Regions from separate parts of the Streptomyces sp. Z423-1 genome, predicted to be linked through region 2. Evidence: riboswitches for the same ligand, from Rfam matches in the RefSeq annotation. Region 2 holds a riboswitch; the other holds the start of a gene.

Region 1 (4,204 bases), 7.4 Mb from region 2:
CTGTCGGAATCTGTGAGGACTGAATGGTCGAGATCGCCGGGAACGAGCGTACGTGGCTGCTGTCCGGGCCCACGAGCAGCTACGCCGTGCACCTCACTGAGAACGACGAGCTGCTGCATCTGCACTGGGGCCCCAGGATCGCACTCGCCGACGCCGAAGCCCTCGCGGTGCGCCCGCTGCCGGACCACTGGCCCTTCGAGTCCCCGCTCGACGGACGGGAGGAGTACCCGATCGAAGGAGGCCCCCGCTTCGTCCGCCCCGCCCTGTCCGTGCGCACCGACGAGCGACGCGGCACCGAGTGGACCTTCGAGACGTACGAGACCGGCGACGACGAGCTGCGCCTGCGCTTCCGGGACGCGGGGCTGGCGATCACGCTGCACTACCGGATGCGTGACGACGTCGTCGAGCGCTGGGTGACCCTGCACAACGACGGGCCCGTGGTCGAGGTGCTGCGCGCCGACTCCGCCACCTGGACCCTGCCGGACCGCGACCAGTGGCGGCTGTCCCAGCTGCATGGCCGGTGGGCGGCCGAGTCCCGGCTGACCCGGTCGTATCTCACCTACGGCGAGAAGGTCATCGGCAGCCGCCGAGGTCACACCGGGCACCAACACCTGTCGTGGGTGGCGCTGGACGCCGACGCGACCGAGGAGCGCGGCGAGGTGTACGGCTGCGCCCTCGGCTGGTCGGGCTCGTGGCGGATCGCGGTGGCGCACCTGCCGGACGCGCGCGTGCAGATCACCGGCGGCGCCGGCTATGACGACTCGGGGCTGCTGCGGCTGGCCGCGGGGGAGTCCTTCACCACGCCCGTCTTCGCCGGCCTGTGGAGCGACGGCGGCTTCGGCGGGGCCAGCCGGGCGTGGCACGCCTACCAGCGCGCGTACGTCGTGCCCGACGCCGAGCGGGACCGGCCGGTGCTGTTCAACTCCTGGGAGGCCACCGAGTTCGACATCTCCGAGGAGCAGCAGCGGGCGCTCGCGCGGCGGGCCGCGGCGATCGGCGTGGAGCTGTTCGTCGTCGACGACGGCTGGTTCGGGGCGCGCACCAGCGACCGCGCGGGGCTCGGCGACTGGACACCCAACCCCGACCGCTTCCCGGCCGGTCTCAAGCCGCTCGCCGACGACGTGCACGCCCTGGGGATGCAGTTCGGGATCTGGGTGGAACCCGAGATGGTCAACCCGGACAGTGATCTCTACCGCGCCCACCCCGACTGGGTGCAGTTCCAGCCGGGACGAAAGCGGACAGAGATGCGCAATCAGCTCGTACTCAACCTCGCGCGGGAGGATGTCCAGGAGTACCTCTGGGAGCAGCTCCACGCACTCCTCTCCAGTGCGCGCATCGACTACGTCAAGTGGGACTTCAACCGCTGCTTCACGGATGCCGGGTGGCCCGGCGAGCCCTACCCGCAGCGGCTGTGGGTCGACCATGTACGTGCCTTTTATGCCCTTTTGGACCGCCTGCGGGCGGCGCACCCGGGCGTCGCCTTCGAGTCCTGCTCGGGTGGCGGCGGCCGGATCGACCTCGGAGTGCTGAGCCGCACCGACCAGGTGTGGACCTCCGACAACACCGACCCGCTCGACCGGCTCGCCATCCAGCACGGCTTCAGTCAGATCCATCCCGCGCGCGTGATGGCCGCCTGGGTCACCGACAGCCCCAACACCCAGCTGAACGGCCGGATCAGCACACTGCGCTTCCGCTTCGTCAGTGCCATGGCCGGGGTGCTCGGCGTCGGCGGCGACCTCATGCAGTGGACCGACGAGGAGCTGGCCGAGGCGCGGGACTGGGTGGCCCTCTACAAGGAGATCCGGCCCCTCGTGCAGCACGGCGACCTCTACCGGCTGCGGCCGCCGGCCGGTGGGCTCAGTGCCGTGCAGTACGTACGCGGTGACGAGTCCGTCGTCCTCGCCTGGCTTCAGGCGCAGAGCTACGGGGAACCCCTCCCGGCGCTGCGGTTGCGCGGGCTGGATCCGGCAGCGTCGTACGAATGCCGTGAAACGGGCGAAGTGCACCGAGGTGCCGTATTGCTGCATCACGGACTGCGTACGGAATTGCGGGGCGACCTTGATGCGGCTGTTTTCCGGCTGCGTCGCATCTGAGCCTTCTGTCCGAATTAGCCTCTTCATTCCAACTCGCTCTGGAATAAAGGAGCCTGGAGCAGGGTCACGTGAGCAGCGTCATATCTGTGACCCAGCGTCGCTCGTCATGTTCACGTAATTCGCATGGTTTTCAAGGGTCTTTACGGAAAACGGCGGCGCCGTAATGCACGCAGTGTGACCGGAATTCGGGTGAACGGATCACGAAAACGGCGTTCCTGCGCAACCTCTTGCTTGTCCCGTGCGTCTTGGCTCGCTTACGTTCCACACCGATCCGGGCGGAACGCCGAATCCTGCCGCCGCCCGGTGCCCGCGCAAACTCACCCGTGTTCGGCAGGAGCGGGGGACCCACAGGTAGAACCGCCTGTTCCGGTCTCCGGAACGGCTCGGGGTAAAGCCGCGTTTCGGCGCGGCCGGACATCTCCAGTCCGCACCCGACAGCTCACCTCGCAGGCGCCGGAGAGGAATTCGCCATGCCCGCGAAGGGTAAGCACCGCCGTCCGAAGACCCAGCGCTTCACCCGCTCCATCGCCGTCGCCGGAACCGGTGGCGCCGCACTCGCCCTCCCGCTCATGGGGGCCGCCGGTGCCCACGCAGCCACTCCCCAGTCCACCGCGGAAAAGGCCGTTCAGTCGGTCCCGACCCAGAAGACGGCCGTCCAGCAGAAGGCCGCCGAAAAGAAGTCCGCCGCCACGAAGGCAGGTGTGCGGACGTATTCGGTGAAGGTCGGCGACTACCTCTCGAAGATCGCCGACGAGCAGAACGTCAGCGGTGGCTGGCAGCGGCTCTACGAGGACAACCGTGAGGCCGTCGGCGAGAACCCGTCGCTCATCCACCCCGGCCTGAAGCTCACGATCGGCAAGAAGGCCGCGACGAGCAGCGGCAAGCCGTCGTCCGCTTCCGCCGCTTCGCCCAAGTCGGCGGCGTCTGCGCAGACGACGGAGTCCTCGAACGCCTCCGAGTCCGCGGCGCAGTCGTCCGGATCGTCCGAATCCGCCTCCTCCGAGGCCTCCGCCCAGGCCGCCGACACCAGCACCGTCAGCGGCTTCACCGCCCCCGTGGACGGCGCCGCCGTCGGCACCGCCTACCGCGTGGCCGGCAGCATGTGGTCCAGCGGCTACCACACGGGCGTCGACTTCGCCGCCCCGAGCGGCACCCCGCTCAAGGCCGTCGGCGCGGGCACGGTCGTCTCCGCGGGCTGGGCCGGCGCGTACGGCAACCAGGTCGTCATCAAGCTCGCCGACGGGTACTACGCGCAGTACGCCCACCTGTCCGCGCTCTCCGTCTCCAGCGGCCAGAGCGTGAGCGCGGGCCAGCAGATCGGCCTCTCCGGCTCGACCGGCAACTCGACCGGACCGCACCTGCACTTCGAGATCCGCACCACGCCGAACTACGGCTCGGACATCGACCCGGTCGCCTACCTGCGGTCGAAGGGCGTCTCCATCGGCTGACGCGCGCGCCGCTCACACCATCGAAGGCCGGACCCCGATCCCCGGGTCCGGCCTTCGGCGGGTCTTCGGTCACCGGGGCTTATTCCGCAGTTGACCAATCCTTTGGCCGTGGCCTTTGTCACCGTCCGTCAACCCCTTCCTACGGTCGCGTAGGTCACATTCGAAGGGGAATGATGTCCCGACGTGGGAGACGATTCGAAGAATGACAGCAGATCAGTGATCGGGTCGTACGTGGCGGTGGGGGACAGCTTCACCGAGGGCGTCGGCGACCCCGGCCCCGACGGGGCGTTCGTCGGCTGGGCGGACCGGTTCGCCGTACTGCTCGCGGACCGCCGACCCGAAGGCGACTTCCAGTACACCAACCTCGCCGTGCGCGGCAAGCTGCTCGACCAGATCGTGGCGGACCAGGTTCCGCAGGCCATCGAACTCGCCCCGGACCTGGTCTCGTTCTGCGCGGGCGGCAACGACATCATCCGCCCGGGCACCGACCCGGACGACGTGGCCGAGCGCTTCGAGCGGGCGGTCGCCGCGCTGACCGACGCCGTGGGCACCGTGCTGGTGACGACCGGCTTCGACACCCGGGGCGTCCCCTTGCTCAGGCACCTGCGCGGCAAGATCGCCACCTACAACGGGCATGTGCGGGCCATCGCCGACCGGTACGGC
Region 2 (4,204 bases):
CGGTCTCGCCGCGCTCATGGGCAGGGCCGGGCTCGGCCTCGGCGCGGGTGTGCTGATGCTGTTCGGCAACCCGTTCTCGGGGGCGGGATCGGCGCCGCAGATGCTGCCCGAGCCGGCCGGGGCGCTCGGCCAGTGGCTGCCGCCGGGTGCGGGGACGACGCTGCTGCGCTCGGTGTCGTACTTCGACGGCGCGGCGGCGCTGGGTCCGGCGCTGACGCTGACGTGGTGGGTCGCGGTGGGGCTGGGGGCGGTGCTGCTGGGCAGCGCGCTGAAGTCCCGTACGGCGAGCAGCGAAGAATCCGCAGCCGACCGGAGGCCCGCGCTGGCCGGCTGACCACATACAGCACGTAGAGGCCGTGCGCCCCGCCGTAGGGGGCGCACGGCCTGTACGTGTTCTACGAGGGGTTGGGCCCGCGATGTTCCGCCGTGTCACGACGACGCGCTGGAGACGATCTGCCTCGGGCAGGCCGGATCGACCGCCGCCGTACTGCTCGCCGCAGGCACCCCCGGGCAAGCGATTCGCCCTGCCCGGCGCCCGGGTGGTGATCCGTCAGCCGGCGCTGCCCGAGCCGATCGAGGGACAGGCCAGTGAGTCGCCGTCCAGGCGGAGGAGTTGGCGCGGGTACGCGCCCGGCTGGAGGAGATGGGGTGAGCCGCGGATGCTGCCACCGGAACTCCCGCCGCTGCCCGCCCTCACCCGGGCCGAGGGCGAGTTGATCGACCGTTACCTGGAAGTGGCGGACCTGCTGGGGCGTATCAACCCGGCGTACGACGGGGACACGTATCGTGGACTGCGTGCCGCCCAGGCGCTGGTGCGCAAGGCGGCCGAACTGCGCGACGCGCTCGCGCTGATGCACCAGCGGGGCGAGACCGAACTCCACGCCCGAACGCTCGCGCGGGCGCTGCGCGTGCTGGACGGTGAACGCCGCACGGCGCGTGTCACCGTTCCGCCGCGCTCCGACAGTTGAGGCACGGTCGACTCAGCCACCGTCCACCCGGACCGCGAGGCGACGCGACAGGACGTCCGGGCCGGGGGTGAAACGAACCAAAAGGGCTACCCCCGTCCGGTGGATCCTCAGGTCCTTTTCCGGGGCCCTTGCGGTTGCGCAACGAGGTCTGCCTCGGGTCGGAATGAGACGTTCCGCTGCTGGTCCGAGGTGGCGTGGCACCCTTGACACCTGTTCGCACATCAGGCTGTCCACCCGAACGGGCGAGTGGTGAGTAACGCCACAAATCCCCGGTTGCGTTGGGATTTTCGGACTTACGTGGGTCAAGATCCCGACTGACGACAAGCCCCCGCCACCGCGGCGGGGCGGTCCGGGCGGACGCCGAGTCCTGCCGCCGCCCGGATGACCGGTCGACAGGAGTGGATCGGCAGGAGTGGAGGACCCGAGCACGACGGGTCGCCGGAACGCTTGTTCAGGTTCCGAGCAGCCCTTGGGGTGAAGCCGTGACAACGCGGCCGGGCAACTTCGCCAGCCCGAATCCGACAGGTCATCCTTCACAGGCGGCTGACGAAGGGTTGCGCATGACCGCGCTCAATCGTGTCCCGTCGCTCATGGCCCGGGCCGGTACGGCCTCGGCCCTCACTCTCGTCGCGGTGGGCGGCTCCGTCGTGGCTCCGGGCTTCGCCTCGGAGGCCGAGGCCGCCACGCCGGCGAGGAAGGCTCTCCAGGTCGCGGCCTCGAAGAAGGGCTCCCCGTACAAGTGGGGCGCCACCGGACCGCGCAGGTTCGACTGCTCCGGGCTGACGCTGTATTCGTACAAGAAGGCGGGCAAGAAGCTGCCTCGTACGGCCGCCCAGCAGTACAACAAGACCCGCCACATCCCGGCCAAGAGCCGGAAGGCCGGCGACCTCGTGTTCTTCCACTCGGGGTCGAACGTGTACCACGTCGGCATCTACGCCGGAAAGGGGAAGATCTGGCACGCCCCGAAGTCCGGGGACGTGGTGCGGCTGCAGAAGATCTGGACGAAGAGCGTCTGGTACGGCCGGGTCAAGTGACTCTCGGGCGGCGGTGGCAGCGCCCCGACGGGCCGCCACCGCCCCGCCCGTGACGCAGGCTCAGCCCGCTTCCAGCAGCAGGGTCGCGCCGAGGACCGTCAGCGCGGCGCCCGTGACGCCCTCCAGGGCGCGGGCGGCGCGCGGCCTGCGCAGCCATCGGCCGAGCCGGTCCACCAGCAGGGCCACCGCCGGGAACCACACCAGGGCGAGGGCCACGACGATGAGCGCCAGCAGCAGGGTGCGGGGCAGCACCGGGGCGCCCGCCGGGACGAACTGCGGCAGCAGACTGAGGAAGGTCACCGGCGCCTTCGGGTTCAGCGCGTTGGTGACGAAGCCCTGGCGCAGCGGGTGCGGCGCGGGCGACGTCGGCGCCTCGCCGGTGGCGGTGCGGGGTCGTCGTACCGACCACAGGGTCCGGATCCCGAGATGGAGCACGTAGGCGCCGCCGGCCAGTTGCAGCGCCCGGAACAGCGCGGGCACGGCGGCCAGGACCGCCGCGACACCGGCCACGGCCAGCGCGGTGTGCAGCAGCAGCCCGCCCGTGATCCCCAGCGCGCACGCGACGCCGGCCCGGCGGGAGATCAGGGCGTTGCGCACGACGACGGTGAAGTCCGCGCCCGGCATGGCGACCATGCCCGCGGCGACTCCGGTGAAGGCGATGAGCTGTGCGTCCATGACGTCAGGCTGCCGGAAAGAAGCCTTCAGCAGGTATTTCGAGTAACCTGGGTAAGCCTTAAGCATTGCTTTCATCTACCTCTGTAAGCCGCCCTGGAGTGACATGTACGACCCGACGCGGCTCGCCGCGCTGGTGGCGGTCGCCGAGGCCGGGTCGATCACCCGGGCCGCCGAGCGGCTCGGCTACACCCCGCCCGCGCTCTCCCAGCAACTGGCGAAGCTGGAGCGGGAGGCGGGCGCCGCGCTGCTCGTACGGCACCACCGAGGGGCGCGGCTGACGGCCGCGGGCGAGTTGCTGGCGGCGCGGGCCCGTACGGTGCTGGACGAGCTGGAGCGGGCGCGTCACGAACTGGCGCGGCTGACCGGGCTCGCCGGTGGCACGCTCCGGGTCGGCACCTTCCAGACCGCGGGGATCCATCTGCTGCCGCCGGTGCTCAGCGCGTTCCGCCGGGCACATCCGGACGTGGAGCTGACCGTCGCGGACTACGAACCGCCGGCCGGGGTCGCGGCGGTGGCCGCGGGCGAGGTGGATCTGGCGCTGACGCACACCTACGAGCCGGCCGATCCGGTGCCGCTGCCCTCGTCGGTCGGTGCCGAGCCGCTGCTCGTCGAGGAGCTGGTGCTGGTGACGGCGCCGGGGCACGCTCTCGGCGGCGGTGGCTCCCGGCTGCCGCTGGCCGAACTCGCCGGGCAGCCACTGATCAGCATGGCGCCGGACCATCCGGCCCGGCAGGGGGTGGAGACGGCGCTGGCCCGCGCCGGGGCGGCGCCCTCGGTGCTGGTCGCCACGCCGGGGTACGCCCTGGTGTGCGCGCTGGTCAGTGCGGGGCTCGGGGTGGCGGTCGTACCGGAGATGGTGGCGCGCACGTCGGCCACGCCGGTCGGGGTGCGGTCGCTGTCGGAGGGCGAGCTGCGCCGGACGATCTCGGTCGTCCACCGCGCCGGTGAGCCGGCCCCCGCGGCGGACGCCTTCCGCGCACTGCTACGCGGCGCGTTCGGCCGAGCTCAGCAACCTGCACGGCCCTGAGGCGTCCGCGACTCCCAGGGCGCGGGCCTGAGGCCCCCGCCTCCGCCGCGCCACCCCCGACCCTGCACGCCGGACCACCCAGAGCACGGGCCCGAACTCTCCGCCCCAACCGCCCCGCTCCTGACCCGGCAGGCCGGACCGACCGCCCGGGGCGCGGGCTTGAGGTCTCCGCCTCTTCCGCGGCGCGGGCCTGAGCCCTCCGCCTCCACCGCGCCACACCCGACCCAACAGACCAGACCACCCAGAGCACGGGGCCGAGCCCCCCGCCCGGCGACTCCAGTCGCGCAGCGCGCTGCGTGGCCCGCCCGGGTAGGGCTCCCCTCGCAACGCGCCCCGCACCCGCCCCGAAAGCTACGGCTCCTGTTTGCCCGCCGTCGGTACTGGGCCCGCCCGCACCGTCCACGGCAGTTCGATGGAGACCGTCTTGCCGCCCTCGCGGGTCGGGCGGACTCTCATGCGGCCGCCGCACTCGGCGGTCAGCCAGCGGATGATGACCAGGC

What was found. Region 2 has a riboswitch for cyclic di-AMP ahead of HJD23_RS37895 (C40 family peptidase). Riboswitches for the same ligand answer to the same signal wherever they lie in the genome.
Region 1: another riboswitch for cyclic di-AMP. It lies ahead of HJD23_RS04365 (LysM peptidoglycan-binding domain-containing M23 family metallopeptidase); the one in region 2 lies ahead of HJD23_RS37895 (C40 family peptidase).

The regions. Positions count from the first base shown of each region.
Region 1 is NZ_CP053109.1:931,804-936,007, reverse strand. Features, by position in the region: gene HJD23_RS04370 (alpha-galactosidase) at 24-2,093, shown strand; cyclic di-AMP (ydaO/yuaA leader) riboswitch at 2,402-2,559, shown strand; gene HJD23_RS04365 (LysM peptidoglycan-binding domain-containing M23 family metallopeptidase) at 2,564-3,541, shown strand; gene HJD23_RS04360 (SGNH/GDSL hydrolase family protein) at 3,758-4,204, shown strand, end outside.
Region 2 is NZ_CP053109.1:8,308,208-8,312,411, reverse strand. Features, by position in the region: gene HJD23_RS37910 (ABC transporter permease) at 1-334, shown strand, start outside; partial or broken gene HJD23_RS37905 (ATP-dependent Clp protease proteolytic subunit) at 443-646, shown strand; gene HJD23_RS37900 (hypothetical protein) at 660-968, shown strand; cyclic di-AMP (ydaO/yuaA leader) riboswitch at 1,317-1,525, shown strand; gene HJD23_RS37895 (C40 family peptidase) at 1,529-2,002, shown strand; gene HJD23_RS37890 (LysE family translocator) at 2,063-2,677, opposite strand; gene HJD23_RS37885 (LysR family transcriptional regulator) at 2,781-3,704, shown strand; gene HJD23_RS37880 (ATP-binding protein) at 4,056-4,204, opposite strand, start outside.